DNA from 2 places in the Variovorax sp. RCC_210 genome. Region 2 is predicted to be linked to the other one. Evidence: predicted binding sites of a transcription regulator. Region 2 holds the regulator's gene; the other holds the start of a gene.

Region 1 (15,708 bases), on a different contig from region 2:
CGAAGTACGCCAGCGTGCCGCTGCTGGGCGAGTCGCAGGTGGTCGTGGTGCGCACCGCGCACCCGGTGTTCGAGCGCGCGGCCGTCACGCTGGCCGACATGGCGGGCTGGTCGTGGGTGCTGCAGCCGCCGGGCTCGCCGCAGCGCGGGCGCTTCGAGGCGGCCATGCGCGAGGCCGGCATCCAGGCGCGGCTGGACATCATCGAAACGGCATCGCCCATTGCCATCACGGCGCTGCTGGAAAACTCCGACATGGCGGCCGTCATGCCCGCCTCGCAGGCCAACCACTACGCCCGGCTGGGCGTGCTGCGCACCGTGGCGCTCGAGCTGCCGGTGCGGGTGCCGCCCATTTGCCTGATCACGCGCGAAGACCGGGCGCTCTCGCCGGCGGCGGCGCAATTCCGCCGGCAGCTGCTGGGCGACACCGCCTGAACCGCTCGAAACCCGCTGGAGCTCGCCGAGCCTTCACGTAGCGCTTTGGATTGCGCAGAATCCATGCTGTATTGCGTTAACTAGGGAATCCACCAGTCAGGTGGTGCATGAAAGTACCATCGTCGACATTCGAAGTACCAAAGCCGCAAGCGCGTTTCTTCAGAATCCCGGCACGGCGACCCGACAAGAGGGCGTCGCTCACCTCTAGGAGACAACATGAAGCGTTTTCTGAAAGCGGGCCTCGTCCTCGCACTCATCGGTACGGGCGTCGTGTCCCAGGCCGCCACCGAACTCGTGATCGCGACCGTGAACAACGGCCACATGATCGAGATGCAGAAGCTCACCCCCTTCTTCGAAAAAGCCAACCCCGACATCAAGCTGAAGTGGGTCACGCTCGAGGAAGGCACGCTGCGCCAGCGCGTGACCACCGACATCGCCACCAAGGGCGGCCAGTTCGACGTGATGACCATCGGCCTGTACGAAGCGCCCATCTGGTCGAAGAAGGGCTGGCTCAAGCCCATTGCCACCGACGCCGCCTACGACATCGACGACCTGCTGCCCGCCATTCGCAACGGCCTGTCGACCGACGGCAAGCTGTACGCCGCGCCGTTCTACGGCGAGAGCTCCATGCTCATGTACCGCAAGGACCTGGCCGACAAGGTGGGCGTGAAGTTTTCCGACCAGCCCACCTGGGCCCAGGTGAAGGAGTTCGCCGACAAGGCCAACGACCCCAAGGCCGGCGTGTACGGCATGTGCCTGCGCGGCAAGCCGGGCTGGGGCGACAACATGGCCTTCCTGACCACGCTGGTCAACACCAACGGCGGCCAGTGGTTCGACATGCAGTGGAAGCCGCAGATCGACACCAAGGCCTGGAAGGACGCCATCACCTTCTACGTCGACATGATGAAGAAGGACGGCCCCCCGGGCGCCTCGGCCAACAGCTTCAACGAGAACCTGGCGCTGTTCAACGAAGGCAAGTGCGCCGCCTGGGTGGACGCGACCATCGCCGCCTCGTTCATCAGCGACCCGAAGCAGTCGAAGGTGGCCGACAAGGTCGCCTTCGCGCAGGCACCGACGGCCAGCACGCCCAAGGGCGCCAACTGGCTGTGGTCGTGGAACCTGGCCATCCCGGCCAGCTCGACCAAGGACGAGGCCGCGCAGAAGTTCATCAAGTGGGCCACGTCCAAGGACTACATCAACCTGGTGGCCAAGGAAACCGGCTGGGCCTCGGTGCCCACCGGCACGCGCAAGTCGACCTACGCGAACCCCGAGTTCCAGAAGGTCGCCAAGTTCGCCGAAGCCGAGAAGAAGGCCATCGACAGCGCCAACCTCACGGACAGCACGCTGCCCAAGTCGCCGTACGTGGGCGTGCAGTACGCGGCCATTCCGGAGTTCCAGGCCATCGGCGTGGCGGTGGGCCAGCAGATGAGCGCGGCGCTGTCGGGCAAGGTCACGGTCGACCAGGCGCTGAAGACTTCGCAGACGGCCGCGGAGCGTGAGATGAAAAAGGGCGGGTACTACAAGTAACCCGGTCCCTTCCCCTCTCCCCTCGGGGAGAGGGCCAGGGTGAGGGGGCAGCAGCGCGCCCACCGCCGGCGTCGCTTGCCCTCACCCCAACCCTCTCCCGCCACGCGGGAGAGGGGGCAACAGCCCCAGAGAGGAACACACAATGAAAAGACTCCTGCCCCGCGCCCTCATGGCGCCCGCGGTGCTCACGCTCTTCCTGTGGATGATCGTGCCGCTGCTGATGACGTTGTACTTCTCGTTCGTCAACTACAACCTCATGCAGCCCGGCGAGCGCACCTTCGCGGGCCTCGAGAACTTTCACTACTTCGTCACCGACCCCGACTTCTGGCCGGCCACCTGGAACACGCTGCTGCTCATCGGCAGCGTGATCGTCATCACGGTGGTGTTCGGCGTGCTGCTCGCGCTGCTGGTGAACGAGCCGTTTCCGGGGCGCGGCATCGTGCGGGTGCTGCTCATCTCGCCGTTCTTCGTCATGCCCGCGGTGAACGCGCTGCTGTGGAAGCACATGATGATGAACCCCATCTACGGCGTGCTGGCAGACCTGTGGCGCTTCTTCGGCGCGCAGCCGGTGGACTGGCTCACTGACGTGCCGCTGCTGTCGGTGATCATCATGGTGGCCTGGCAGTGGCTGCCCTTCGCCTGCCTGATATTCATCACCTCGCTGCAGTCGCTGGACCGCGAGCAGATGGAGGCCGCGCGCATGGACGGCGCCAGCGCGTTCCAGCGCTTCTTCTATCTCACCATTCCGCACCTGGGCCGCCCGATGGCCGTGGTGATCATGATCGAGATGATCTTCCTGCTCAGCGTGTTCGCCGAGATCGCCATCACCACCAACGGCGGCCCGGGCAACGAGAGCACGAACATGACCTACATGATCTTCAAGCAGTCGCTCATGAACTTCGACGTGGGCGTGGCTTCGGCCGGTGCGCTCTTCGCGGTGGTGCTGGCCAACATCGTGGCCGTGTTCCTCATCCGAATCATCGGCAAGAACCTCGACTGAGGCGCACACGTCATGCAACAACAAGCTCCCAGCAACTTCCTGCCGCAGGCCATTCGCACCGTGGGTGCGTGGGCCGTCACGCTCGTGCTGTTCTTTCCGCTCGGCTGGCTGTTCCTCACGGCCTTCAAGACCGAGCTGCAGGCCATCCACGTGCCGCCGCTGTTCATCTTCGAGCCCACGCTCGACAACTTCGGCGAGGTGCAGCGCCGCAGCGACTACCTGCTGTACGCGCGCAACTCGCTCATCACCAGCCTGGGCTCGACCATCCTGGGCCTGTTGATCGCGGCGCCCGCGGCGTACTCGATGGCCTTCTTCCGCACGAAGAAAACGCGCGACATCCTCATGTGGATGCTCTCCACCAAGATGATGCCGGCCGTGGGCGCGCTGGTGCCCATCTACGTGATCGCGCAGACCGCGGGCATGCTCGACTCGCTCACCGCGCTGACCATCGTGTTCACGCTGTCGAACCTGCCGATCATGGTGTGGATGCTGTACAGCGCCTACAAGGACATTCCGAACGAAATCCTGGAGGCCGCGCGCATGGACGGCGCCAACCTGTGGACGGAGTTCCGCCACGTGGTGCTGCCTCTGTCGGTGGGCGGGCTCGCATCGACCGGCCTGCTGTGCCTGGTGCTGAGCTGGAACGAGGCCTTCTGGGCGCTCAACCTCACCTCGGCCAAGGCCGGCACGCTGGCCACGCTCATCGCCTCGTATTCCAGCCCCGAGGGCCTGTTCTGGGCCAAGTTGTCGGCCGCGTCGCTGATGGCCATCGCGCCCATCGTCGTGTTCGGCTGGTTCAGCCAGAAGCAGCTCGTGCAGGGCCTGACCTTCGGCGCCGTCAAGTAAAGAAAGGGAGACATCTCATGGCCTACCTCGAACTCAAGAACATCAAGAAAAGCTTCGGCGACGTCGACATCATCAAGGGCGTCGACCTGCAGATCGCCAAGGGCGAGTTCATCGTCTTCGTCGGGCCCTCGGGCTGTGGCAAGTCGACGCTGCTGCGGCTCATTGCCGGGCTGGAGCCCATCACCAGCGGCAACCTGCTGCTGGACAGCAAGGACATCACCTGGACCCCGTCGGGCAAGCGCGACCTGGCCATGGTGTTCCAGAGCTACGCGCTCTACCCGCACATGAGCGTGTACGACAACATGTCGTTCGCGCTGAAGCTGGCGGGCGTGCCCAAGGACGAGATCAAGACCAAGGTCGAGTACGCGGCCAAGACGCTCAACCTGACGCAGTACCTCGACCGCACGCCCAAGGACCTGTCGGGCGGCCAGCGCCAGCGCGTGGCCATCGGGCGCGCCATCGTGCGCGCGCCCAAGGTGTTCTTGTTCGACGAGCCGCTGTCGAACCTCGACGCGGCGCTGCGCGGCAACACGCGCGTGGAAATCCACAAGCTGCACCGCGCGCTGGGCGCCACCACCATCTACGTGACGCACGACCAGGTGGAGGCCATGACGCTGGCCGACCGCGTGGTGGTGCTGAAGGACGGGCTCATCGAGCAGGTGGGAACGCCGCTGGAGCTGTACGACCACCCGGCCAACCAGTTCGTCGCGCAGTTCATCGGCATGCCGTCGATGAACATGGTGGCGGCCGCCGCCATTCCCAGCTTCTCGGCGGCCACCGGCGGCAAGCTGCCCGCCGACGGCTTCCTGGGCGTGCGCCCTGAAGGCCTGCGCGTGCATCCGAAGCAGGGCGCGCCGGTGAGCGACGTGCAGGGCCGCGTGGAGCTCATCGAGGCGCTGGGCGCCGACACGCTCATTCACGTCGACGTGGGCGGCGTGCCGCTCATCGCGCGCCAGAACGACCGCACGCCGCTGCAGGCGGGCGACGACGTGGCGGTGGAGCTCGACCCCTCGGTGCTCCACCTGTTCAACCGCGAAGGCCGTTCGGTCGGCGCGTGACTCCGAATCTTTCAACGCCATTTCAACGGACATTGCCGTGACCATCGCGCACATTCCACCGGCTCCCTCGGAGTTCACGGTGCTTCATCTCGGCCTGGGCTCGTTCCATCGCGCGCACCAGGCGGTGTACCTGCAGCGGCTGATCGACGCGGGCGACGCCCGCTGGTCGCTGTCGGGCGCCAACATCCGCCCGGACATGGCCGACGTCGTCGCGGCGCTGCAGGCGCAGGGCGGGCGCTACACGCTGGAAACCGTGTCGCCCGCGGGCGAGTACCGCTACGAGGAAATCACGGCCATCCGCGAGGTGCTGGCCTGGGAGCCCTCGCTGGCCAGCGTGGTCGCGCGCGGCGCGGCACCCGGCACGCGCATCGTCTCGTTCACCGTGACCGAAGCGGGCTACTACCTCGACAACAAGGACAAGCTGGACCTGTCGTTCGCCGAGCTGGCGGCCGACGTGGAGCGCGCGCGCAAGGGCGAGTCCGGCGGCGACAACGTGACCGTCTACGGCGCGGTGTGCGCCATTCTTCGCGCGCGCAAGGCGGCCGACGCCGGCGCCATCACGCTGCTGAACTGCGACAACCTGCGCCACAACGGCGACCGCTTTCGCGCCGGGCTGCTGGAGTTCATCGCGCTCGCGGGCGACACCGACCTGCTGGCCTGGGTGAACGCGAATACGCGCTGCCCCAACGCCATGGTCGACCGCATCACGCCGCGCCCGCCGCCCGAACTGCGCGCGCGCGTGCAGGCCGCCACCGGCCGCGACGATGCCGCCGCCATCACCGGCGAGAGCTTCATCCAGTGGGTGGTCGAAGACAACTTCGCGGCCGGCCGGCCCGAGTGGGAGCGCGTGGGCGCGGAGCTGGTCGCGTCGGTGCAGCCGTATGAAGAGGCCAAGATCCGCATCCTCAACGCCACGCACAGCTGCATTGCCTGGGCGGGCACGCTGGTGGGGTTGAACTTCATCCACGAGGGCACGCACGACGCGGCCATCCGAAAGATGGCCTTCGACTACGTCACAGACGATGTCATTCCGTGCCTGACGCCGAGCCCGATCGACCTGGCGGCCTACCGCGACGTGGTGCTCGACCGCTTCGGCAACCCTGCCATCCGCGACACCAACCAGCGCGTGGCGGCGGACGGCTTCTCGAAGATTCCGGGCTTCATCGCCCCCACCGTGCGCGAGCGGTTGGCGGCCGGCGCGAGCATCGACAGCGTGGCGATGCTGCCCGCGCTGTTCCTCGCCTTCCTGCAGCGCTGGCACCGGGGTGCGCTGCCGTATACGTACCAGGACCAGGGCATGGACGAAGCGGTGGCGCATGCGATCTGCGATGCGGCCGACCCGGTGCTGGCCCTGTGTTCGGATGCGGGCTTGTGGGGCCACACCGCGGGCGACGCGCGCCTGGTCGATGCGGTGCGCCGTGCGAGCGAACGCGTGGCGCGCTTCGTCGACACCCAGGGCAAGCCATGAGCGGCCGCCTGCAAGACAAGCATGTGCTGCTGACCGGCGCGGGCGGCGGCATCGGCCTGGCCGTGGCCGAGGCCTGCATGGCCGAGGGCGCGCGCTGCACGGTGATCGACCGCGCCACCGCCGCGCCGGAGGCCGTGCGCGTGCTGCAGCAGAGCCACCCCGACACGCTCGCCTACATCGCCGCCGACGTGACCGATACGCAGGCCATCACGCACATGCTGGCCGAGGCGCAGGTCGCCTTCGGGCCGGTGCACACGCTGTTCAACAACGCGGCCGTGTTCGACCTGGCGCCGCTGCTCGACAGCGACGAAGCCTCGTTCGACCGGCTGTTCGCGGTCAACGTGAAGGGCATGTTCTTCGTGATGCAGGCGGTGTTGCGCCACATGGTCGAGGCCGGCACGCAGGGCGCGTCGGTGATCAACATGGCCTCGCAGGCGGGGCGCCGCGGCGAGGCGCTGGTGTCGCACTACTGCGCGACCAAGGCGGCCGTCATCAGCTACACGCAGAGCGCCGCGCTGGCCATGGCGCCGCACGGCATACGGGTGAACGGCATCTCGCCGGGTGTGGTCGACACGCCGATGTGGGACCACGTCGACAGCCTGTTCGCCAAGGCCGAGGGGCTGCAGCCCGGGGAGAAGAAGCGGCAGGTCGGGCTGGCGGTGCCGCTCGGGCGCATGGGGCTTCCTGGCGACATCGCGGGGGCCGCGGTGTTTCTTGCGAGCGACGAGGCGCGCTACATCACTGCGCAGACTCTGAATGTGGATGGCGGCAACGTCATGAGTTGATGAGGTGCTTTTTGTTTCTTCGCGATGTTTCTTGCGTGCGTGGTTCGGGGCGGCCTGTTCACCCGTCCCCGAACGCACCGGCACTTTCGGCACAAAAAAAGCCATGACAGAAGACTTCCACCTTTACCTGGACAGCGCCGACCTGCAAGAACTGCAGGCCTGCCTGCCGCACCCCGTGGTGCACGGCGTGACCACCAACCCGACGCTGCTGCTGCGTGCGGGCATCGGGCGTGCGGCCTTGCCGGGGCTGCTGAAGCGCTGCATCGAACTCGGGGCTCGGCAAGTGCAGGCCCAGGTGTATTCGAGCGAGGTCGACGGCATGCTCGACGACGCGCATGCGCTGCTGCCGCAGTTCGACCGCGGCCAGCTGGTGGTCAAGATTCCCGCCACGCGCCAGGGCCTCGATGCCGGCGCGCAGCTCATCGCGCAGGGCGTGCCCGTGACGTTCACGGCGGTGTACGCGCCCGAGCAGGCGCACTTCTCGGCGCAGCTGGGCGCGGCCTATGCGGCGCCGTATCTCGGGCGGCTCGAAGACTCGGGCGTGAACGGGCTGGCGCTGATTGCTCAGATGCAATCGCTGGTCGCACAGCGGCCTTCGTCGGGCACGCGGCTGCTGGTGGCGAGCATTCGTTCGCGCGAGGCGTATCTTTCGCTGCTGGGGCTCGGCGTGGGTGCCATCACCATTCCGCCGCGGCTGTTCGCGGAGCTGCTCGACCACCCGCCCACGCTGGCCGCCGAGCGCGGCTTCCTGGCCGACGCGGGCAGCTTGCCTTGAGCCCATGACACAGTGACCCAGAATCCAGACACCATGCGCATAGCACTCACGGGCGAAGCCCTCATCGATTTCACCGCCAGCGAGGCCGGCACCCTGGCCTTCCTGGGGCACGAGGGCGGCTCGCCGCTCAACACGGCAGTGGCCTGCGCCCGGCTCGGGCAGCCCACCGGCTTCTTCACGCAGCTGTCGACCGACCTGTTCGGCGAGCGGCTGATGGGTTTTCTTCAACGCAACGGCGTGGACACGAGCTTCGTGCTGCGCAGCAACGCGCCCTCCACGCTGGCTTTCGTCGAACGCACGCCGCAGACCAACCGCTACGCGTTCTACACAAGCGGCAGCGCCGACGCCACCTGGGCGCCCGAGCCGCTGCCGCAGCTGCCGGCGGACTGCCGCTTCCTGCACTTCGGCTCGATCTCGCTGCTGCAGCAGCCGGCCGCCACGCGCATCGCCGACCTGATCGCGGCGAACAGGGGCCGCTGCGTGATCGTGTTCGACCCCAACGTGCGGCCCAGCCTGATTCCGGACATGGCCTCCTACCGCGAGCGCGTGTCCGGCTGGTTCGCGCTGGCCGACCTGGTGAAGCTCAGCGACGAAGACGCGGAGCTGCTGGCGCCGGGCCAACCGGTCGATGCGCTGGCCGCGCAGATCCTGCAGGCCGGCGCGCGCGCCGTGATCGTCACGCGGGGCGGCGACGGCGCGACGCTGTGGCGCACCGGGCATGAAGCCCTTGCCGTGGCCGCGCCGCGCGTGCAGGTGGTGGACACCATCGGCGCGGGCGACACCTTCACGGCCGGGCTGTCGGTGTCGTTGCTGGCGCACGGCGTGGAGCAGCCTGCGCAGCTCGCCGGGCTGAGCGACGAGACCTGGCGCGAGGTGATGGGCTTTGCCGCCACCGCCGCCGCCCTGAACTGCACCCGCGAGGGTGCGGACCCACCGACGCTGGTCGCGGTTCACGCCGCGCTCGCGCAGGCACAGAATTCCGCTGCCGAACCTGCCTCCCGGCCCTGAGCCGTGCGGCCTGAACCGTTGCTGCCATGACGACGTCCACACGCAAGCGTTCGATTCCCCGCCAACGCCAGCCCGAGCTGGAGCGCGACTTTGCGCGCTCCCCCTCGCTGGGCTACGAAGCGCCCGAAGAAACCGGCCTGGTGCGCTGCCTGGCGCACGGCTTTCCCAGCCCGCTGGTGCGATGGCACTTCCATGAAGACTACGAGCTGCACCTGATCACCGAGACCTCGGGCAAGGCCTTCATCGGCGACTGGATCGGGCCGTTCCAGCCCGGGCACCTGGTGCTGTGCGGACCGCGGCTGCCGCACAACTGGATCTCGCTCGACGTGCCCGAAGGCGGCGCCGCCGGGCGCGACCGGGTGATCCAGTTTCGCCACGAGCCCATCGAGCGGGCCGCCGCCGAGATTCCGGAGCTGCGCGAGGTGATGCAGCTGCTGGAGCGCGCGCGCCACGGCATCGAGTTCTTCGGCATGTCGCAGCAGGCGCAGAGCCACTGGGACCACATCAAGGCCGCGCGCGGCGTGCGCCGGCTGGGCCTGTTCTGCGAGTTCCTGGCGGACCTGGCCGACTGCACCGACTACCGGCTGCTGTCGAGCGTGCAGATGCAAGGTGCACAGGGCGCGGACGGCGACGCGCAGGTCGACCAGATCAACGGCATCGTCAACCGCATCACCAACAACATGGCGGAGTCGATCTCCATGTCGGACGTGGCCGCCGAGCTGGGCATGAGCGAGAGCCGCTTCAGCCGCTTCTTCAGGCGTTCCACCGGCAACAGCTTCACCGACTTCGTCAACCGCGTGCGCATCAACAGCGCCTGCCACCTGCTGATGCAGACCGATCACTACGTGACGGACATCTGCTACCAGGTGGGCTTCAACAACGTGGCCAATTTCAACCGGCGCTTTCTCGAGATCAAGGGAATGACGCCCAGCGAGTTCAGGAAGCAGGCCGACACGCGCTTCGGCAGCGGCCTGCCGTCCTGAGCATTCCTGTTTTCCAGGGGGTTCATCTTGTATCTGGGACTCGACCTCGGCACGTCCGAGCTCAAGGCGCTGCTGCTCGCCGACGATCACCGCATCGTGGGCGTGGCGCGCGCGCCGCTCACGGTCGAACGGCCGCGACCGTTGTGGTCCGAGCAGGCGCCGCAGCAGTGGTGGCAGGCGCTGGAAGAGGTGATGCGCGCGCTCGGCAAGTCGCACCCCGAAGAACTCGCCGCGGTGCGCGCCATCGGCCTGTCGGGCCAGATGCACGGCGCCACGCTGCTCGACGCGGCGGGTGAGGTGCTGCGCCCCGCCATCCTGTGGAACGACGGCCGCAGCGCCGCCCAGTGCGAGGCGCTCACGCGCGCCGTGCCGCGGCTCGGCGACATCGCGGGCAACCTCGCGATGCCGGGCTTCACCGCGCCCAAGCTGATGTGGGTGCGCGAGCACGAACCGCAGGTGTTCGCGCGCACGGCACGCGTGCTGCTGCCGAAGGACTGGCTGCGCTTCATGCTCAGCGGCGAGGCGGTCAGCGAGATGTCGGACGCGGCCGGCACGCTGTGGCTCGACGTGGGCGCGCGCGACTGGTCCGATGAGCTGCTGGCCGCGACCGGCCTCACGCGCGCGCACATGCCGCGGCTGGTCGAGGGCAGCGAGGTGTCGGCGCGGCTCAAGCCCGAGCTGGCCGCGCGCTGGGGCCTCGGGACGGGCCAAGGCCAGAGCGAGGTGCTGATTGCCGGCGGCGCGGGCGACAACGCCGCCAGCGCGGTCGGCATGGGGCTGGTGGAGCCGGGGCAGGGCTTTGTCTCGCTGGGTACCTCGGGCGTGGTGTTCGTGTCGACTGACCGCTTCCTGCCGAACCCCGCGCAGGCCATGCATGCGTTTTGCCACGCGCTGCCCGGGCGCTGGCACCAGATGTCGGTGATGCTCTCGGCCGCCAGCGCCGTGAGCTGGGCCGCGAAGACGTTCAGGTTCGCCGACGAATCCGCGCTGCTCGAGGCGGCGGCTTCCGTCGCGGCCGACCAGCGTGCGCGTTGCCCGTTGTTCCTGCCGTACCTGTCGGGCGAGCGCTCGCCGCACAACAACGCGAATGCGCAGGGCGTGCTGTTCGGCCTGACGCATGCGCACGGCCCCGCGGAAATTGCCTACGCGGTGGTCGAGGGCGTGAGCTTCGGCTTGCGCGACGGCTTCGACACCTTGCGCCTGCCGGCTGACATGCCGCTGCGCGAAGTCGCGCTGGTGGGCGGCGGTGCGCGCAGCGTGTGGTGGGGACAGTTGCTGGCCGACATCTTCGGGGTGCCGCTCACGCTGTACGCGGGCAGCGAGACCGGCGGTGCGCTGGGCGCGGCGCGCCTGGCGTGGCTGGCCGATGGTGGCGCCGTGGCGGAGGTGTGCACGCTGCCGCCGGTGAAGCAGGCGTTGGTGCCGTCGAGGGACGGGGCCGAGGGCCACAAGGCGCGCCATGCGCGGTTCCAGGCGCTCTACGCCGCGCTGAAAGACCAGTTCTATTAGCCGACGGGCTCCAGCAACATTCCGAGCGCCCATAAAAAAACCCGTCGCAAGACGGGTTTTTTTATTTCGCGAAACACCGCGGAACCGGCTTTGCCGGGCCGCAGGTGTTGCCCCCGGTAGGGGGTTGGCGTAGCGGACACGAAGTGCCGCGCAGCCTGGGGGCGAGCGAATTTACATGCCCATGCCGCCCATGCCGCCCATGCCACCCATGTCGGGCATGCCGCCGCCGCCAGCACCCGACTCGTCCTTGGGTGCGTCAGCAACCATGGCTTCGGTCGTCAGCAGCAGCGAGGACACCGAAGCGGCGTTCTGCAGTGCGGTGCGGGTGACCTTCGTCGGGTCCAGGATGCCCAGCTCGAGCATGTCGCCGTACGTGTCGTTCGCAGCGTTGAAGCCGTAGTTGCCCGAACCGGCCAACACAGCGTTCACCACCACCGAGGCTTCGCCGCCGGCGTTGTTCACGATTTCGCGCAGGGGCGCTTCGATGGCCTTCAGCACGAGCTTGATGCCGGCTTCCTGGTCGGCGTTGTCGCCCTTGACCGAGGTGCCCACAGCTTGCTTGGCACGCAGCAGAGCCACGCCGCCGCCAGCCACGACGCCTTCTTCCACTGCAGCGCGGGTAGCGTGCAGGGCGTCTTCCACGCGAGCCTTCTTTTCCTTCATTTCGACTTCGGTGGCAGCGCCGACCTTGATCACTGCCACGCCGCCGGCCAGCTTGGCCACGCGCTCTTGCAGCTTTTCACGGTCGTAGTCGCTGGTCGCTTCTTCGATCTGAACGCGCACTTGCTTCACGCGGGCTTCGATGTCACCAGCAGCGCCGGCGCCGTCGATGATGATCGTGTTTTCCTTGCCCACTTCGATGCGCTTGGCTTGACCCAGGTCGGCCAGCGTCACCTTTTCGAGCGTCAGGCCCACTTCTTCAGCGATGACCTTGCCGCCCGTCAGGATGGCGATGTCTTCCAGCATGGCCTTGCGGCGGTCGCCGAAGCCAGGAGCCTTCACAGCCACGACCTTCAGGATGCCGCGGATCGTGTTCACGACCAGCGTAGCCAGGGCTTCGCCTTCGACTTCTTCGGCAATGATCAGCAGCGGACGGCCAGCCTTGGCGACTTGCTCCAGCACCGGCAGCAGGTCACGGATGTTGCTGATCTTCTTGTCGAACAGCAGCACGAAGGGGTTGTCCAACAGCGCCGATTGCTTCTCGGGGTTGTTGATGAAGTAGGGCGACAGGTAGCCGCGGTCGAACTGCATGCCTTCGACGACGTCGAGTTCGCTGTCCAGCGACTTGCCGTCTTCCACGGTGATCACGCCTTCCTTGCCGACCTTGTCCATCGCGTCAGCGATGAGCTTGCCGATGGTTTCGTCGCTGTTGGCCGAGATGGAGCCGACTTGCGCGATTTCCTTGGAGGTGGTGGTGGGCTTGGAAGCCTTCTTCAGCTCGGCGACCAGGGCCGTGACAGCCTTGTCGATGCCGCGCTTCAGGTCCATCGGGTTCATGCCGGCAGCCACCAGCTTGAAACCTTCGCGAACGATGGCTTGTGCCAGCACGGTCGCGGTGGTGGTGCCGTCACCGGCGTTGTCCGAAGTCTTGGAGGCCACTTCCTTCACGAGCTGGGCGCCCATGTTCTGCAGCTTGTCCTTGAGTTCGATTTCCTTGGCGACCGACACGCCGTCCTTGGTCACGGTGGGGGCGCCGAACGAGCGTTCGAGCACCACGTTGCGACCCTTGGGGCCCAGGGTGACCTTGACTGCGTTGGCCAGGATGTTCACACCCTCGACCATGCGTGCGCGGGCTTCTCCGCCGAAGACTACGTCTTTTGCTGCCATGATGAATTAACTCCGAAAGGATTGGATTTGAATGAATCGGAAGGGAGAAGGCTTACTTCTCGACGACTGCGAACAGGTCGTCTTCCTTCATCACGAGCAGTTCGTCGCCATCGACCTTGACGGTCTGGCCGCTGTACTTGCCGAACAGGACGCGGTCGCCGACCTTGACGGTCAGTGCGGCCAGTTCGCCCTTGTCGTTGCGCTTGCCCGGGCCCACGGCCAGGACTTCGCCCTGATCGGGCTTTTCGGCGGCTGCGTCGGGAATGACGATGCCGGAGGCGGTCTTGGTTTCGCTGTCAACACGCTTGACGATCACGCGATCGGCCAAAGGACGAAGTTTCATTGCATCTCCTGGATATGGATAAGAAACGGGTTTGTGGTCGGGCACCGGACAAGGCCGGAGCGCCCATTCGACTGGAAGCGAGTGGCTGTTAGCACTCATCAACAGCGAGTGCTAATCATAAGGGCAATCGATGACGTTTCAAGGGCAGGGAAATGCCCCGGCGGCTTCAAGGGCGCCGGCCAGGGCGTCTGAAAGAGTGCTTTATGGCTTGCATTACCCGTCCACGCTTCAAAGAAAGCGCCGGCCCGGCCACCATACGGGGATGCCTCCAATCCTCTCCATCCAGCCCGAGCGCCTTTGGCGTCGGCTCGAAACCCTCGCTTCCTTCACCCGCCCCGACGTTCCCTGGACCCGCCGCGCCTTCTCGCCCGAATTCGAACGCGCCAGGCAGTGGCTGCGCGGCCAATTCGAGGAAGCGGGGCTCGCCGTGCACCTCGACGCCGCCGGCAACCTGACCGGCCGGCGCGAAGGCAGCCAGCCCGGGCTGGCACCACTGGTGACTGGCTCGCACTGCGACACCGTGGTGGGCGGCGGTCGTTTCGACGGCATCCTGGGCGTGCTCGCGGGGCTCGAGGTGGCGCAGTCGCTGCACGAATCGGGCGTGGTGCTGCGCCATCCGCTCGAAGTGGTCGACTTCCTGTCCGAGGAGCCCAGCGACTACGGCATCTCGTGCGTGGGCAGCCGCGCCTTTGCCGGCACGCTGGACGACGCCATGCTCGCCGCATGCAACGAGGCCGGCGAAAGCCTCGCCCAGGCCATGCAGCGCATCGGCGCCCGGCCCGACGCGCTGGCCGGCGCGGCCAGGGGCCCCGGTGGGGTCGCCGCCTTTGTCGAGTTGCACATCGAGCAGGGCCCAGTGCTCGAGCGCGAGGGGCTGCCCATCGGCGTGGTCACCGACATCGTGGGCATCCGCCGCGTGGCCCTCACCGTGACTGGCCAGCCCGACCACGCCGGCACCACGCCGATGGACATCCGCCGCGATGCGCTGGTGGGCGCGGCCCGGCTGATCGACGCGGTGCACCGCGAGGCCAGCGCCATGGACGGCCAGCCGCACTATGTGGTGGCGACCATCGGGCGCATTTCGATGAGCCCCAACGTGCCCAACGCCGTGCCCGGCCGGGTCGACATGGTGCTCGAAGTGCGCAGCAACGCGCAGGCGGTGCTCGACGAATTTCCGGAGCGGGCCATCGCGCTGTGCAGCGACGACCTGCGGCAGTTGCGGGTCAGCTGCAGCGCCGCGCCGCTGACCCGCACGCCGCCCACGAAGTGCAGCGACCTCGTCATGCAGGCCGTGGCCCGCGCGGCCGACCGCCTCGCGCTGCCCCACAGGGCGCTCCCCAGCGGCGCCGGCCACGACGCCATGCACGTGGCGGCGACCGGGCCCATGGGCATGATCTTCATTCCCTGCCTCGACGGGCGCAGCCACTGCCAGGAAGAGTGGGCGAGCAAGGAGCAGGTGGCCGCCGGCACCCGCGTGCTGGCCGAAACGCTCAGGGAGCTCGACGCGCCGGCGCCGTAGCGTCTTTCGCCGGTTCGCCGTTGGCCGCTTCCACGGCGCGCCCCGCGGCGACCACCGCGTCGATCACCTGCCGCAGGCCCTTGCTCACGGGCTTGTCGTTGCGCGTGACCAGCGCCAGCGTGCGGTGCAGCGGCGGCTGGAGCGGCCGCAGGTCGAGCTCGGCGTGATGGCCGCGCCCCGTGACCGCCATCTTCGGCAGGATGGCGACGCCCAGCCCGGCCGCCACCATTTCCTTGATGGCTTCGACGCTGTCGAACTCCATCACCGGCGGCGACGCGTGCCCGCCGCGGCGAAGCCAGTCGTCCACGAGGCCCCGCGCGCTGGCGCCGGGCACGAACTTCACGAGCGGGAGCGCCCCCAGCGTGGCCGCCGACACCTCGGCCGGCCAATCGGCGCTGCCGCGCTGGCAGATGGCCACGAACTCGTCCCGCAGGATGGGCGTGACCGCCAGCGCGCGTGAAGCGACAGGCAGCGTGACCAGCGCGACGTCGACCGTGTTGTCCTCCACGCGCCGCACGTAGCCCTCGGTGTTGCCGGTGCTGACGATGATGTCCAGCAGCGGGTATCGCGCGCGCAGGTCGCGCAGCACCGGCGGCAGCAGGTAGAGGCAGCCGGTGCCGCCCGTGCCC
Region 2 (15,708 bases):
CATGGCCCGCATCACCGTCGAAGATTGTCTCGTCAACATCCCGAACCGCTTCCAGCTCGTTCTGGCCGCGACCTACCGCGCGCGCATGCTGAGCCAGGGCCACGCACCGAAGATCGAGAGCAAGAACAAGCCCGCCGTCACCGCCCTGCGCGAAATCGCCGAAGGCAAGATCGGCCTCGAAATGCTCAAGAAGGTGCCGGGCTGATCTGACGCAGCCCTGCAACGAAAAGGCACCGCAAAGCGGTGCTTTTTTTATGCCCGGACGCGTCCATACAGCGGTCACGCTAAAGTGATAGACATGAGCGCGGTAGCCAAACATCAGTCCCAAGCCCCCAAAGGCCCGCCGAAACCGAGCCCGGCGGCGCTGAACGCAGCCGCCGCAAGCTTCGCCGCCTTGACGGCGCGCCTCGACTACCTGAGCCCCGAAGACACCGAACTGGTACGGCGCGCCTACCGCTTCGCCGACGAGGCGCACCTGGGCCAGTTGCGCAACAGCGGCGAGCCCTACATCACCCATCCGATCGCGGTGGCGGCGCAATGCGCCGAGTGGAAGCTCGACGCGCAGGCGCTGATGGCGGCCTTGCTCCACGACGCCATCGAAGACTGCGGCGTCACCAAGCCCGAACTCATCGAACGCTTCGGTGCCCCGGTGGCGGAACTGGTCGACGGGCTCACCAAGCTCGACAAGCTGCAGTTCAACACCCGCGAAGAAAACCAGGCCGAGTCGTTCCGCAAGATGCTGCTTGCCATGGCGCGCGACGTGCGCGTCATTCTCGTGAAGCTGGCCGACCGCACGCACAACATGCGCACGCTGGCCGATGCGCCGCGCGAGAAGTGGGCCCGCATCTCGCGCGAAACGCTCGAGATCTATGCGCCCATCGCGCACCGCCTCGGACTGAACCAGACCTATCGCGAACTGCAGGAACTGTCGTTCCGGCACCTGAAGCCCTGGCGCTACGCCACGCTGTCGAAAGCGGTGGCCAAGGCGCGAGGTCGACGCCGCGACCTGATCCAGAAGGTGCAGAAAGAGGTCGAAACGGCCTTCTCCGCCGCCGGAATGACGCTGCGGATCGCCGGGCGTGAAAAGACGCTGTATTCCATCTATCGAAAGATGGAAGAAAAGCACCTGAGCTTCGCGCAGGTGACCGACATCTACGGCTTCCGGCTGATCGTGCCGAACGTGATCGCCTGCTACACCGGGCTGGGCATCCTGCACCAGATGTACAAGCCGCTGCCCGGCAAGTTCAAGGACCACATCGCGATCGCCAAGCTCAACGGCTACCAGTCGCTGCACACCACGCTGGTGGGGCCCGCTGGCGTGAGCGTGGAGTTCCAGCTGCGAACCGAGGCCATGCACGTGGTGGCCGAATCCGGCGTGGCGGCGCACTGGCTGTACAAGGCGGCCGAGCCCAACGCTGCGAGCAACGACCGCCTGGGCACCAAGTGGCTGCAATCGCTGCTCGACATCCAGGACGAGACGCGCGACGCCGCCGAGTTCTGGGACCACGTCAAGGTCGACCTGTTTCCGGATGCGGTCTATGTGTTCACGCCAAAGAGCCAGATCATGGCGCTCCCGCGCGGCGCCACGGTGGTCGACTTTGCGTACGCCATTCACAGCAACATCGGCGACCACACATCGGCCGCGCGCATCAACGGCGACCAGGTGCCGCTGCGCACCGAGCTCAAGAACGGCGACGTGGTCGAGGTGATCACCGCGCCGGTGTCCACGCCCAACCCGGCATGGCTCGGGTTCGTGCGAACCGGGCGGGCACGCTCCAAGATCCGTCACTACCTGAAGACGCTGGCGCACGCCGAGTCGGAAGGCTTGGGCGAGAAGCTGCTGGCCCAGGCGCTGCGCGCCGAGGGGCTGAGCAAGCTGCCCGAGAACGACGAGGAGCACCAGCCGCTGTGGGAAAAGCTGCTGCGCTTCACCGGCAACCGGACCCGCGCCGAACTGCTGACCGACATCGGTCTGGGCAAGCGCATCGCCAGCATCGTCGCGAAACGGCTGGTGTCCATGCTGTCCGAACTGGGCGAACGGCCCGACGCGCTGCTGCTGAGCCGCGAGCGCTTCATCTCGCACGAGACGGTGTCGCAGGGCGCGGTCACGCTGGACGGCAGCGAGAACTCGTCCGTGCGCTTCGCGCTGTGCTGCCGCCCCATTCCCGGCGACCAGATCGTCGGCTATCTGGGGCACGGCGAAGGCCTGGTGGTGCACACCGAAGACTGCGGTGTCGGCCAGCGCCTGCGCCACAAGGACAGTGAACGCTTCTTCGCCGTCGAGTGGGCGGACGAACCCACGCGCGCTTTCGAAACTGGCGTGGTCATTACCGTGCGCAACGACAAGGGCGTGCTCGCGCGGGTCGCGGCCACGTTGGCGGATGCCGAAGCCGACATCACGCACGTGGAAATGGCCGACGAGACGCCGCAGGATTCGACCGACCTGCGCTTCGTGATCGCGGTGCGCGACCGGACGCATCTAGACGCCGTGCTGCGCGCCGCACGGCGGACCGCATCCGTCCTGACTGCCTCGCGGACGGTTCCCGCTCCCTGAGCCTCTAGGCTTCGGCCGGGCGCGGCGCGGGATAGTTCACCGAAAGAATCTCGACCTCGTGCGCGCCACCCGGCGTCACGAGCTTTACGACGTCGCCTTCGCGCGCCTTGAGCAAAGCTCGAGCGATCGGAGAGATCCAACTGACTTGCGCCTTTGCGCTCTCCGCCTCGTCGATGCCGAGGATGGTGACGCTGCGCTCGTCGCCCGCCTCGTCGGCATAACGCACCGTGGCGCCGAAGAAGACCTGATCGCGGCCGTGATGCACCGACGGGTCGGTGATTTCTGCGATTTCGAGCCGCTTGGTGAGAAAGCGGATGCGCCTGTCGATTTCCCGCAGGCGCTTCTTGCCGTAGAGGTAGTCGCCGTTCTCGGAGCGGTCGCCGTTCTTGGCGGCCCAGTGCACGGTCTCGACGATCTTGGGGCGCTCCTCGTCCATCAGCTGCAGCAGTTCGTCGCGCAGGCGCGCGTAACCGTCGGGGGTGATGTAGTTCTTGCTGCCGGCGGGCAGCGGAGGCAGGGCGCCATCGGCGCCGTCGTCGTCCCCGTCGGAATCCGTTTCCTTGGTGAATGCCTTGCTCAACGCAAAATCCTCCAAAAAAGAAAAAAGCCCGCAACTTTCGTTGCGGGCTTTTTATGTAGTGGTGCGGCTGGCAGGAATTGAACCCACGACCCCTTGGTTCGTAGCCAAGTACTCTATCCAACTGAGCTACAGCCGCACAGCTTGCAATTATAGCCCGCTTTTCTCGACCTTTTAGGATTTACCTGATCGCAGACACGCGGTCGTCACAAAAGAAAAAAGCCCGGAAGACGAATCTTCCGGGCTTTAAAGAGTTGGTGCGGCTGGCAGGAATTGAACCCACGACCCCTTGGTTCGTAGCCAAGTACTCTATCCAACTGAGCTACAGCCGCTGAGCCCACGATTATATCCCGTTTTCGCGGGCTTCCTCGAAGACATCCAAAAAGCTTTGCACAACCTGGTGCAACTGGCGGTGGTGGTAGGCCGTGATGGGCTTGAACCATCGACCAACGGATTATGAGTCCGCTGCTCTAACCAACTGAGCTAACGGCCCACGCGGCACGGATTCTATTCGCGCCGCGCCACAGCCCACGCTACTTGCGATGGCTCAATGCGTTGGTCACCAGCCGCGAGGTGATATCGACGATCTGGATCATCCGCTCGTACGGCATGCGCGTCGGCCCGATCACGCCCAGCGTGCCCACCACCTGCCCGTCGACCTCGTAGTTGGCGCTGACGATGGACAGCTCCTCGAAGGGCACCACCTGGCTCTCGCCGCCGATGAAGATGCGCACGCCTTCTGCCTTGCTCGACACATCGAGCAGCCGCATCAGCTGCGCCTTCTGCTCGAACAGTTCGAAGGCGCGGCGCAGCTGGCCCATGTCGCTGGAAAAGTCGCTCACCGCCAGCAGGTTGCGCTCGCCGGAAATCACGACATCGTCTTCCTGCGCCTCTGTCAGCACTTCGGAGCTGACCTTCACCGCAGCCTGCATCAGCGTGGCGATCTCGCCGCGCAGCGTCTCGATCTCGGACTGCAGCTTGTCGCGCACCTGCTCGATGGTCAGGCCCGCATAGTTCGCGTTGATGTAGTTGGAGGCCTCGACCAGTTGCGACTGCGAATAGTCGGCCTCCGGGAAGATCACCCGGTTCTGCACATCGCCGTCGGGCGACACGATGATCACCAGCAGCCGCTTCTCGGACAGCCTCAGGAACTCGATCTGCTTGAACACCGAGGCACGCCGCGGCGCCATCACCACGCCCACGAACTGCGACATGTTCGACAGCAGGTGCGCCGCGTTGGCGATCACCTTCTGCGGCTGGTCGGGCGCAAGGCTCGGCGTGTTCATGTGCTCACGCTGGGCGGTCAGCATGGTGTCGACGAACAGGCGGTAGCCGCGGTGCGTCGGAATGCGGCCCGAAGAGGTGTGCGGGCTGGCGATCAGCCCGAGCCCTTCGAGGTCGGACATGACGTTGCGGATGGTCGCGGGCGACAGGTCGAGCCCCGCGGAACGCGACAACGTGCGTGACCCGACGGGTTGCCCGTCGGCGATGTAGCGCTCGACGAGCGTCTTGAGCAGCAACTTGGCACGGTCGTCCAGCATTGCAAGATTTTAGTGTTGTAATTTGTGAGATATGACCTCTCGCTTTCGTCACGTCGCCCTGATCGGCAAATACCAGGCTTCCGGCGCCCGAGCGCAGGCGGACGCTCGCGACGGTGTGATGGAAAACATCGGGGCCTTCCTGGAGTCGCAGGGCTGCAAGGTTTTCGTCGAACGCTCCACCTGCAAGGAAGACGAAGAAAGTGCCCCGCCCCACCCACGCTACGAAGCCCTGACGGTCGAGGAAATCGGCCAGCGCTGCGACCTGGGCCTGGTCGTCGGCGGCGACGGCACCATGCTCGGCATCGGCCGGCAACTCGCCAGCTATGGCATTCCGCTGATCGGCATCAACCGCGGCCGCCTTGGCTTCATCACCGACATTCCGCTGGACAACTACCAGGCCACGCTGATTCCCATGCTGGCCGGCGAATACGAAGAAGACCATCGCAGCCTGATGCACGCGAGCGTGATGCGCGACGGCGCCTCGGTGTTCGACGCGCTCGCCATGAACGACGTGGTGGTCAACCGCGGCGCCACCTCCGGCATGGTCGAGCTGCGCGTGTCGGTCGGCCGGCACTTCGTGGCCAGCCAGCGCGCCGACGGCCTGATCATCGCCACGCCCACGGGCTCCACGGCCTATGCGCTGTCGGCCGGCGGCCCCTTGCTGCACCCGGCGGTGCCCGGCTGGGTGCTGGTGCCCATCGCGCCGCACACGCTGTCGAACCGCCCGGTGGTGCTGCCCGATGCCGACGAGATCGTCATCGAGCTGGTCGGCGGACGCGACGCCAGCGCCAATTTCGACATGCAATCGCTCGCCTCGCTCGCCATCGGCGACCGCGTGGTGGTGCGCCGCTCCGACTTCCGGGTGCGCTTCCTGCATCCGCGCGGCTGGAGCTATTTCGACACCTTGCGCAAGAAACTTCACTGGAACGAAGGGGGCTCCTGACATGGCGCTGCGACGCATCGCACTGCGCGACTTCGTGATCGTGCGATCACTCGAACTCGACCTGTCCGGCGGCTTCACGGTCTTGACCGGTGAAACCGGCGCGGGCAAATCCATATTGATCGACGCGCTGCAGCTGGCGCTGGGCAACCGGGCCGATGCCGGCGCGGTGCGCGAAGGCGCCGAGCGGCTCGACGTGAGCGCCGAGTTCGACGCCGACCCGGCCCTGGCCCCCTGGCTCGACGAAGGCGGCTTCGAAGCCGGCGATGCCCTGCTGCTGCGCCGCACGGTCGACCTGCAGGGCCGCAGCCGCGGCTGGATCAACGGCAGCCCCGCCACGGCCACGCAACTGCGCGAGCTGGGCGACCACCTGCTCGACATCCACGGCCAGCACGCCTGGCAGAGCCTGACCCGGCCCGAGGCCGTGCGCGGCCTGCTCGACGCCTACGCGGGCGTGCGCACCGACGCGCTCGATGCCGCGTGGCACGGCTGGCGGCAGGCGCTTTCGTCGCTCGAGCACGCGCGCTCGGCGCAAGACTCGCTGCAGCGCGAACGCGAACGGCTGCAGTGGCAGATTTCCGAAGTCGCCAAGCTCGCACCGGGCGCCGACGAGTGGGAAGAGCTGTCGACCGCGCATTCGCGCATCTCCAACGCCCAGGCCCTGATCGACGCGGCGCAAGGCGCCAGCCTGGCGCTGGAAGACGACGACAACGGCGCGCTCGCCGCGCTCACGCGCGCGGCCACGCTGCTGCAGAACTGCGAGCACATCGAGCCCGAATTCCGCAACCTGGGCGAAGTGCTGGCCTCCTGCGTGGCACAGGCCTCCGACGCGGCCCATTCGCTGCACGGCTACCTGCGCGACACCGACGCCGACCCGCACGGCCTCGCCGAGCTGGACGAGCGCATGGGCCTGTGGATGTCGCTGGCGCGCCGCTACAAGCGCACGCCCGCCGACCTGCCGGCACTGCTGGCCGGCTGGCAGGCCGAGCTGCAGGCACTCGACGCGCAAAGCGATCTCGACGGGCTGGAGCGCGCCGAAGAAGCCGCGCAGCAGGTCTACATGAAGGAAGCCAAGGCGCTGGGCAAGTCGCGCAAGCAGGCCGCGCCGCGCCTCGGGCAGGCGGTCACGCAGGCCATGCAGGGCCTCGGCATGCAGGGCGGGCGCTTCGAGGTCGAGCTGCAGCCGCTGGCGCAGCCCGGCCGCGCCGGCCTCGAAGAAGTGGCCTTCCTCGTGGCCGGCCACACCGGCAGCACGCCGCGCGCCATCGGCAAGGTGGCTTCGGGCGGCGAGCTGTCGCGCATCGCGCTGGCCATTGCCGTCACCACCAGCCAGCTCGGCACCGCGCAGACGCTGATCTTCGACGAGGTCGATGCGGGCGTCGGCGGCGCGGTCGCCGAGACGGTCGGGCGCCTCATGAAGCAGCTCGGCCGCGACCGGCAGGTGCTTGCCGTGACCCACCTGCCCCAGGTGGCCGCCTGCGCCGACCACCACCTGGTGGTCGCCAAGCGCCAGACGGCGGCCGCCGGCAAGGACGGCCCGCGCACCGAAAGCGGCGTGTCGCGCCTCGACGACGACCACCGCGCCAAGGAAATCGCCCGCATGCTGGGCGGCGAAAAGGTCTCGCAGACCTCGCTCGCGCATGCGCGCGAGATGCTGGGCCACAAGAGCGCCACGGCCCCGGTGACGTCGCCATGAACCACCTCGACCTCGTGCTCATCACCGGCATGTCGGGTTCCGGCAAGTCGGTGGCCTTGCATGCGCTGGAAGACGCCGGCTACTACTGCGTCGACAACCTGCCGCCCGAGCTGCTGACCGCGTTCATCGCCCTGCAGCACGAGCAAGCCACGCCGCGCGTGGCCATTGCCATGGACGTGCGCAGCGGCGTGTCGCTGCCGATCGTGCCGCTGCAGCTCGAGGCGCTGCGACGCGACGGCGGCATCTCGCTGCGTTCGCTGTTCCTCGATGCCACCACCGACGCGCTGCTGCGCCGCTATTCGGAAACCCGCCGCCGCCATCCGCTCTCGCGCCAGGAGGGCCGCACCGACGTGCCTGAGCAGCATCGCGTGCTGATGCAGGCCATCGAGCTGGAGCGCGAGCTGCTGGCCGACCTGCGCGACGGCGCCGACGTGATCGACACCAGCCTGATCCGGCCCGCGCAGCTGCAGAGCTACATCAAGTCGCTGATCTCGGCGCCGCAGAACGCGCTGACGCTGGTGTTCGAGTCGTTCGCGTTCAAGCGCGGCGTGCCGCTGGACGCCGACTACGTGTTCGACGTGCGCATGCTGCCCAATCCGCACTACGTGCCCGCGTTGCGGCCGCTCACGGGGCGCGACGAACCGGTGATCGAGTGGCTGCGCGAGCACGACGACGTGGCGCGCATGTACGACGACATCGAGCAGTTCCTGTCGCATTGGCTCGATGCGCTGGCGCGCGACCATCGCAGCTACGTCACGGTGGCCATCGGCTGCACCGGCGGGCAGCACCGCTCTGTGTTCCTGGTCGAGCAACTGGCGCGCTCGTTCGGCGCGCGCTGGGGTTCGCTGAAGCGGCACCGCGAGCTCGACGCGAACTGAGCGGCGCGAAGCTCTAGAAACTGTCTAGACCGCGCCGCTTTCGAGCAGCTTGCGCATCGGCGCCGGCAGGCCCAGCCGACGCCATTCCTCCGCCTCCACCCATCGCGCGCCCTCGCCTCGCGGCTGCGCGCCGTGCAGCTGCACGGGATGCAGGTGCAGGTCCTTGTGGGTCAGCACGTGCACGAAGGCCGGCAGGTCTTGCGCGCCGTGCTGCGCTGCTGCCGGCAATGCAGCGAGCAGGTCTTCGCGGCTGTCGAACACGGGCAGGCAATACAGCCCTGCCCAGATGCCCTTGGCCGGCCGCTTCTCCAGCCAGACCCGGCCCTGCGCGTCGCGCGCCAGCAGCACCCACAGCGACTGGGCGCTGCGCTTGAGCTTGCGCGTCTTCACCGGGTAGCGCTCGGGCGCGCCTTCGCGCAAGGCCGTGCAGCTCCGGTTGACAGGGCAGATCATGCAACTGGGCTTGCGTGGCAGGCACACGGTGGCGCCCAGGTCCATCAACCCCTGCGTGTAGTGCGCGATGGCTTCGCGCTGCTCGGCGGGCGGCAGCAACTGCGTTGCCAGGTCCCACAGTGCGCGCTCCTGCGCGGCGGACGACATGTCGCCCGCAAAACCGAGCACGCGCGTCAGCACGCGCTTCACGTTGCCGTCGAGGATCGCCACGCGCTCGCCGAAGCAGAAGGCGGCAATTGCCGCCGATGTCGAGCGCCCGATGCCGGGCAGCGTGACCAGTTCGGCGGCGGTGTGCGGAAACTCGCCGCCGAAACGCACGACCACGTCCTGCGCGCAGCGGTGCATGTTGCGCGCCCGGCTGTAGTAGCCCAGGCCGCTCCAGAGGCCGAACACCTCGTCTTCCGTGCCGGCGGCCAGTGCCTTCACATCGGGAAAGCGCTCGAGAAAACGCGCGAAGTAACCCAGCACCGTCGTCACCTGCGTCTGCTGCAGCATCACTTCCGACAGCCACACGCGGTACGGATCGCGCGTGTTCTGCCACGGCAACTGGCTGCGCCCGTGGGTGCGCTGCCAGCTCACGACCTGCGCGGCGAAATCGGCGGGCAAAGGTGAAGTTGCAGCCGCCGCGGCGGCGGAACGCTCAGGCCGCACGCAGCTCGCCGACCGTGGCCGCTGCCTGCGGCTTTCCGGGTTGCGCGATCAGCGAGGTGAACTCGCGCAGCCGCACATGCAGTTCGGCCAGGTCGCGCTCCTGCGCGGCCAGTTCGAGCAGGCGCTCGTCGAGGTTGCCGGCCGCGCTCTGGATGCGCTCGATGGCCTCGATGCGCTTGCTGAAATTGCGCCTGCGCTCCTTGAGCTGCGCATCGATCTGCGCGCTCGCGCCCTTGCTCCAGCGCTCGACCTCGGTCATGGCGGCCTCGTTGACCAGCCGCAGGCGGCTGGCCAGCGCGCGCACCAGCTTGTCGCAGAAATCGGCCTGCGCCAGCTTCAGCAGGTTGCCCACGCCCAGGTAATGGATGTGGCTGCGCTCGATCTGGCTGAGCTCCTGCTCGAAGCCGGTGAGATCAGGCTCGGCCGGCGCCTGCAGCGTGAAGCCCTGCTCGGCATTGAGCTGGCGAAAGGTGGCGTGCAGCATCGACTGGATCTCGGCCGTGGTCGCCTGCACTTCGCGCAGGTTGTTGCGCAGCGAGTCGAAGGTCTCGGCGTACACCTTGCGCACGTTGAACTTGACGCCAGGCCGCTTGAGCGCGGCCGACAACCGCACCATGTCGGCCTTGAGCGCGGTGCGCCCGAGCACGGCGTACACCTCGCGCAGCAGCTTGCCCTGCACCGAGCGCAGCGCCAGGATGCGCGTGTTGCTGCCTTCGAATTCGGCGTGTTCCTGGTCGATGCGCGCGCGCATGTGGCGGATCACCGACACGTTCTTGCCGCGCAGCCCCTGCAGTTCGAGCGCCTGCTCGGACAGGTCGCGCTGGCGCACCTTCAGGATGCGTTCGGCCTCGGCGCGCAGCGCGGTCATGCCCGCATCGACCGCCAGCCGCAACATGGTCTCGCGCTTGCCGAGCACGCCTTCGCCCAGCAAGGCTTCGAGCGCCGGCAGACGGCTGGCCTGCAGCAGCTGCACGTCGCGCTGGATCTTGGCCTGCAGCCCCTTCTGCGCGGACACCGGCAGCACCTGCGCCAGCGGCACCTCGAGCAGCCGCGCCGCGCCTTCGCGCTGGCGCTCGATCTGCTGCTCGATCTGCGCGGGCGTGCTCAGCGTGTCCCACATGGTGTCGATCTTGTTGAGCACCACGAAGCGCGTGTCGTTGCCTTCGTCCTCGGTGATCAGGTGTTCGCGCCAGATCGACAGGTCGGAGCGCGTCACGCCGGTTTCGGCGCCCAAAATGAACACGACCGCATGCGCCTGGGGAATGAGGCTGACCGTCAACTCGGGTTCCGCGCCGATCGCATTCAGGCCGGGCGTGTCCAGAATCACCAGCCCCTGCTCCAGCAGCGGATGCGGCATGTTCAACACGGCATGGCGCCAGCGCGGAATTTCGACGCGGCCCTCGGCGTCCTGCACCGGGTTGTCGTCGGGCGTTTCGTCGTTCCAGAAGCCCAGCGTGCGCGCTTCTTCCTTGCTGACCCACCGCACCTCGGCCACCTTGCCCATCGCCTGCGCGAGCTGCTCGGCGTTGACGACGTCGATGGCGATCTCGGTCCAGCGCGTGGGCTTTTCGCGCCAGTGGGCGAGCGAATGCGGCTCCAGCCGGGTCTCGATGGGCAGCAGGCGCAGCTTGGGCGCCAGCGCGGGGTCGTAGCCCAGCTCCGTCGGGCACATCGTGGTGCGGCCCGCGCTCGCCGGCATGATGCGGCGCCCGTAGCCGGCAAAGAAGATGGCGTTGATCAGCTCCGACTTGCCGCGCGAGAACTCCGCCACGAAGGCGACCATGACCTTGCTGGTGCGGATCTGCGTCTCGAGCCCGCGCAAGCGCTCGGCCACCGACTGGTCGAGCAGCTCGTTCTCGGTCAGCCAGCGGGACAGCCACTGCAGCCGGCGAGCGAAATTGCTTCGCCACGCGCCGTGCTGGTCGAGTTGTTGGTTGAAAGAGCGGCTCAAGGGAAATGTGTAAGAAAGAGCTTACAAATATAGCATCGGGAGGCGCGCAACAACCGTTTTCGGGCGATTCCGTTCAAGGTGTTGGCGGCGTTCCACGTTTGAGGTTTCAGGTTTACTTCTGGCAGTTGGGGCAGTAGTAAGTCGAGCGTTGCCCCTGGCGCAGCAAGCGGATCGGCGTCGCGCAGACCCGGCACGGCTCGCCGGCGCGGCCGTACACGGTCGCCTCGAGCTGGAAATAGCCGTTCTTGCCGTCCACGCCCGAGAAGTCGCGCAGCGTGCTGCCACCCTTCTCCACCGCCCGCGCCAATATCTCGCGCACCGCGGCGTGCAGCTTCGCCGCGCGCGGCCTGCTGATGCGCGCGGCCGACAGCGTCGGCCGAATGCCGGCCTGGAACAACGCCTCCGACGCATAGATGTTGCCCACGCCCACCACCACGTCGCCCGCCAGCAGCACCTGCTTGACGGCGCTCTTGCGCTTCTTCAGTCCGGCATGGAAGGCATCGAGGTCGAAGGCATCGCCCAGCGGCTCCATGCCCAGGCCGCCCAGCAGCTTGATGGCCCAGGGCGCGTCTTCGTGCTCGACGTAGACCACCGCGCCGAAGCGGCGCGGGTCGTTCAGCCGCAGCGTGCCGCGGTCGGTCACCAGGTCGAAGTGATCGTGCACGCCGGGTGGCGGCAGGGTCATGTCGAAACGCAGGCTGCCCGACATGCCCAGGTGCAGCAGAAGGATGCCCTGGTCGAGGTCTATCAGCAGGTATTTGCCGCGCCGGCGCACCTGCAGCACCTTGCGCCCGACCAGTGCCTCGGGCAGCACCATCAAGGCCCATCGCAGCGGCTTGCCGATGCGCACCGCGTCGATGCGCGCACCGGCAATGCGGTCGGCAAAACCGCGCCGGGTGACTTCGACTTCGGGTAATTCGGGCATGAAAAGTAAATCTCCGGCAAACACCCGCGGCGGCGAAGCCCCCGCGCGGCGCTCGTTCAAAAGCCTGGATTATTATGGTCAGATGAATCTTTCGCCCCGCCGACACCGCCTTGCGGCGGCCGCGTCTCTCGCCTTGCTGGCTTGTGCCGCCCAAGCACAAACATCCGATCCTGCAGCCCCCACCAGCCCCGCGCCGGTCATCGAGCGGTCCGCGCCGCCCAAGCCAGCGGCCAAGCCGCGGGTGGTGGCAGCCAAGCCGGCGAGCGAACCTGAAGCACAGCCCTCGGCGCTCACCGCCGACCTGTTCTACGAGATCCTCATGGGCGAGCTCACGACCCGCACCGGCGACCCCGGCTCGGGCTACGCACTGGTGCTGGATGCCGCCCGCCGCTTGCGCGACGGCAAGCTGTTCCAGCGTGCGGTCGAAATCGCACTGCAGTCGCGCTCTGGCGACGCGGCGCTGGCCGCGGCCCGCGCCTGGCAGGAAACACTGCCGACTTCGCGCGACGCACGTCGCATCGAACTGCAGATTCTCATTGCGCTGAACCGCATCAGCGAAACGGTCGAGCCGTTGCGCGCCGAGGTGGCGGCCACCTCGCAAATCGAACGCCCGCTGCTGATGGCCGTGATTGCGCGCAACTACTCGCGCGCCGCGGACAAGAAGCTGGCCGCGTCGGTGGTCGAGCAGGCACTGGTCGACGAGCTCAAGAGCCCGACCACCGGCGGCCTGGCCTGGGCCACCGTGGGGCGCCTGCGGCTCAATGCCGGTGATGCCTCCGGCGCGCTGGATGCCGCGCGCAAGGGCCAGGAAATCGACCCGGCCTCCGACGCACCGCCCGCGCTGGCGCTTGAAATGATCGACCCCGGCCAGCCGCTGGCCGAGCCGATCGTCACGCGCTTCCTGAACAACAACCCCAAGGCTTCGCCCGACCTTCGCGTGGCGTACGCACGGGTGCTGGTGGAAAACCGCCGCTTCAACGACGCGTCCGTGCAGCTGCAGGCCGTCACCTCGTCGCGGCCCGATCTGGCGGAACCCTGGCTGCTGCTTGGCAGCCTGCAGATGCAGGCCAAGCAGGACGCCGCGGCCGAAGCATCGATCAAGCGCTTCATCGAGCTGTCGAACAGCCAGGCCAACAAGGACCAGGACGCGTCCGACCGCAAGCGCAGCGTGGCGCAGGCGTACTTCGCGTTGTCGCAACTGGCCGAACGGCGCAAGGACTACGCAGGCGCCGAGCGCTGGCTGTCGCGCGTCGACGGCGCCGAAGAAGTGGTGGCCGCGCAAACCCGCCGCGCCGCGCTGCTGGCGCGCCAGGGCAAGCTGCCCCAGGCCCGCGAGGTCATCCGCAGCCTGCCGGAGCGCACCGCGGAAGACAAGAAGCAGAAATTTCTCGCCGAAGTGCAGCTGCTGCGCGACGCCAAGCAGTACCAGGCCGCCTACGACATGCTGACCCAGGCGTCGGCCGCTGCGCCTGACGACAGCGACCTCGTCTATGACCAGGCCATGATCGCCGAGAAGCTCAACCGCCTCGACGACATGGAGCGGCTGCTGCGCCGGCTGATCGTACTGAAGCCGGAAAACCAGAACGCATACAACGCGCTGGGCTATTCGTTCGCCGATCGCAAGATCCGCCTCGACGAAGCACGCACGCTGATCCAGAAGGCCGTGCAACTGGCGCCTGAAGATCCGTTCATTGCCGACAGCCTGGGCTGGGTCGAATTCCGCCTCGGCAACACCGACGAGGCCATCCGCATCCTGGAAGCCGCCTACAAGACCCGGCCCGATCCGGAGATTGGCGCGCACTTCGGCGAAGTGCTGTGGAGCGTAGGCCAGAAGGACCGCGCGGTCACGATCTGGAAAGAAGCACTGCTGAGCGACGCAGAGAACGAGACCCTGCAGGAAACGCTCAAGCGCCTGCGGGTCAAGCCCTGAGCATGGCGCAGGCAAGGGCACTGGCGCCAACCGCGCACATCGACCTCGGCCGCCGCACGCTGCTGGCCGCAGGCGGCGCAGCGCTCCTGCTGGCCGCGGGTTGCGCGCAGCTGTCGGGCGGCTCCTCGGCGCCGAAGACCTCGGACAGCTGGAGCGGCCGCATGTCGCTGCGCATCGAGAGCGAGCCGGTGCAGACTTTCGCCGCGTTGTTCGACCTGCGCGGCTCCGCCGAGACGGGCACGCTGTCGCTCACGACACCGATCGGCAGCACGCTTGCGCAGCTGCAATGGGCGCCCGGCGAAGCGTTGCTGAAAGACGGCAGCAACACCCGGCGCTTCGACTCGGTCGATGCGCTGATCGAAGCTGCGACGGGCGCAGCCATTCCGGTGGGCGCCCTTTTCGGATGGCTCGCGGGCCGCAACGAGCCGGTGCCCGGCTGGAAACCCGACCTGGGGCAGCTGGCCAACGGCCGCCTGCAGGCGGTGCGCGAATCGCCGAGCCCGCGCGCGGACCTGCGCATCGTGTTCGAACGGTCATGAAGGCGATCTACGACCTTCCCGCGCCGGCCAAGCTCAACCTCTTCCTCCACATTACCGGCCGGCGCGACGACGGCTACCACCTGTTGCAATCGGTCTTCATGCTGATCGACTGGTGCGACACGCTGCATGTCGAGTTGCGCAGCGACGGGCAACTGAGCCGCGAAGACCTGACCACCGAACTGCCGGCGGACGACCTCGTCCTTCGCGCTGCCAGGGCGCTCCAGGCGCATGCCGCGCCAGGGCAAGGCGCCCACATCGGCGTGGCCAAGCACGTGCCTGCGCAGGCGGGCATGGGGGGCGGCTCGTCGGACGCGGCCACCTGCCTGCTGGCGCTCAATCGGCTGTGGGGGCTGAACCTGCCGCTGTCGCGGCTTGCCCACATCGGCTTGAAGCTCGGTGCCGATGTGCCTTTTTTTCTGGGTGGACACAATGCGTGGGTCGAGGGCGTTGGAGAGCAACTGACTGCGGTTACACTCCCCTCCGCGCGTTTCGCGGTGGCTAAACCTCCCGAGGGACTCGATACCCGATTAATTTTTTCAGCAACAGATCTTGAACGTGCTTCTCCTGTTGCTATAATCACAGGCTTTGCTGCAGAGAGCGAATCGCTCGAAGCGACAAACCTGGAAAGCTCGGTTCCACTGAGCGACTCGGTTTTCGATTTCGGCCACAACGACCTGCAGCCGGTTGCCCAGCGACTTTGCCCCGCGGTCACCGACGCCATCGAATGGCTCGGCGCCCAAGGACTGAAGGCCCGGATGACCGGCTCCGGAAGTTCGGTGTTCGCGAAGTTGCCGCAAGCGCCGCAGGAAGCGGAACTGCTGGAAGCCCCCAAGGGCTGGCAGGTTCGTCAATGCAGCAACCTGGAAGTTCATCCGCTGTGCGGATGGGCAACCTGAAGATAGTCGGATCGTTCATTCGGTTCGACGCGACATATATCGGTTGGTGGTGAAAACCATCGACCCGTGTAGGGGAGTCGCCAAGCTGGTTAAGGCACTGGATTTTGATTCCAGCATGCAAAGGTTCGAATCCTTTCTCCCCTGCCAAATCTTCAAAGACTGCGGCCCAACGGCCGC

Evidence for each region. Region 2 encodes HrcA, which represses chaperone genes, less so after heat shock. Its sites were predicted from a motif close to TTAGCACTCNNNNNNNNNGAGTGCTAA; they were not measured.
Region 1: the regulator HrcA is predicted to act here: its motif matches at 13,649-13,675, upstream of AB6807_RS17330 (co-chaperone GroES).

What each region holds. Positions count from the first base shown of each region.
Region 1 covers NZ_JBFUPJ010000005.1:153,001-168,708, forward strand. The annotation lists gene AB6807_RS17270 (LysR family transcriptional regulator) at 1-431, shown strand, start outside; gene AB6807_RS17275 (sugar ABC transporter substrate-binding protein) at 648-1,958, shown strand; gene AB6807_RS17280 (carbohydrate ABC transporter permease) at 2,101-2,958, shown strand; gene AB6807_RS17285 (carbohydrate ABC transporter permease) at 2,971-3,804, shown strand; gene AB6807_RS17290 (ABC transporter ATP-binding protein) at 3,822-4,862, shown strand; gene dalD (D-arabinitol 4-dehydrogenase) at 4,942-6,330, shown strand; gene AB6807_RS17300 (L-iditol 2-dehydrogenase) at 6,327-7,115, shown strand; gene AB6807_RS17305 (transaldolase family protein) at 7,219-7,890, shown strand; gene AB6807_RS17310 (carbohydrate kinase) at 7,924-8,898, shown strand; gene AB6807_RS17315 (AraC family transcriptional regulator) at 8,925-9,881, shown strand; gene xylB (xylulokinase) at 9,909-11,390, shown strand; gene groL (chaperonin GroEL) at 11,562-13,217, opposite strand; gene AB6807_RS17330 (co-chaperone GroES) at 13,270-13,560, opposite strand; gene AB6807_RS17335 (Zn-dependent hydrolase) at 13,823-15,079, shown strand; gene AB6807_RS17340 (LysR family transcriptional regulator) at 15,051-15,708, opposite strand, start outside.
Region 2 covers NZ_JBFUPJ010000013.1:192,887-208,594, reverse strand. The annotation lists gene rpoZ (DNA-directed RNA polymerase subunit omega) at 2-205, shown strand; gene AB6807_RS29480 (bifunctional (p)ppGpp synthetase/guanosine-3',5'-bis(diphosphate) 3'-pyrophosphohydrolase) at 299-2,554, shown strand; gene greB (transcription elongation factor GreB) at 2,559-3,134, opposite strand; tRNA gene AB6807_RS29470 (tRNA-Arg) at 3,194-3,270, opposite strand; tRNA gene AB6807_RS29465 (tRNA-Arg) at 3,387-3,463, opposite strand; tRNA gene AB6807_RS29460 (tRNA-Ile) at 3,548-3,624, opposite strand; gene hrcA (heat-inducible transcriptional repressor HrcA) at 3,665-4,672, opposite strand; gene AB6807_RS29450 (NAD kinase) at 4,704-5,615, shown strand; gene recN (DNA repair protein RecN) at 5,617-7,308, shown strand; gene rapZ (RNase adapter RapZ) at 7,305-8,186, shown strand; gene mutY (A/G-specific adenine glycosylase) at 8,211-9,245, opposite strand; gene AB6807_RS29430 (dynamin family protein) at 9,280-11,241, opposite strand; gene mutM (bifunctional DNA-formamidopyrimidine glycosylase/DNA-(apurinic or apyrimidinic site) lyase) at 11,354-12,166, opposite strand; gene AB6807_RS29420 (tetratricopeptide repeat protein) at 12,249-14,096, shown strand; gene AB6807_RS29415 (lipoprotein insertase outer membrane protein LolB) at 14,099-14,635, shown strand; gene ispE (4-(cytidine 5'-diphospho)-2-C-methyl-D-erythritol kinase) at 14,632-15,531, shown strand; tRNA gene AB6807_RS29405 (tRNA-Gln) at 15,602-15,678, shown strand.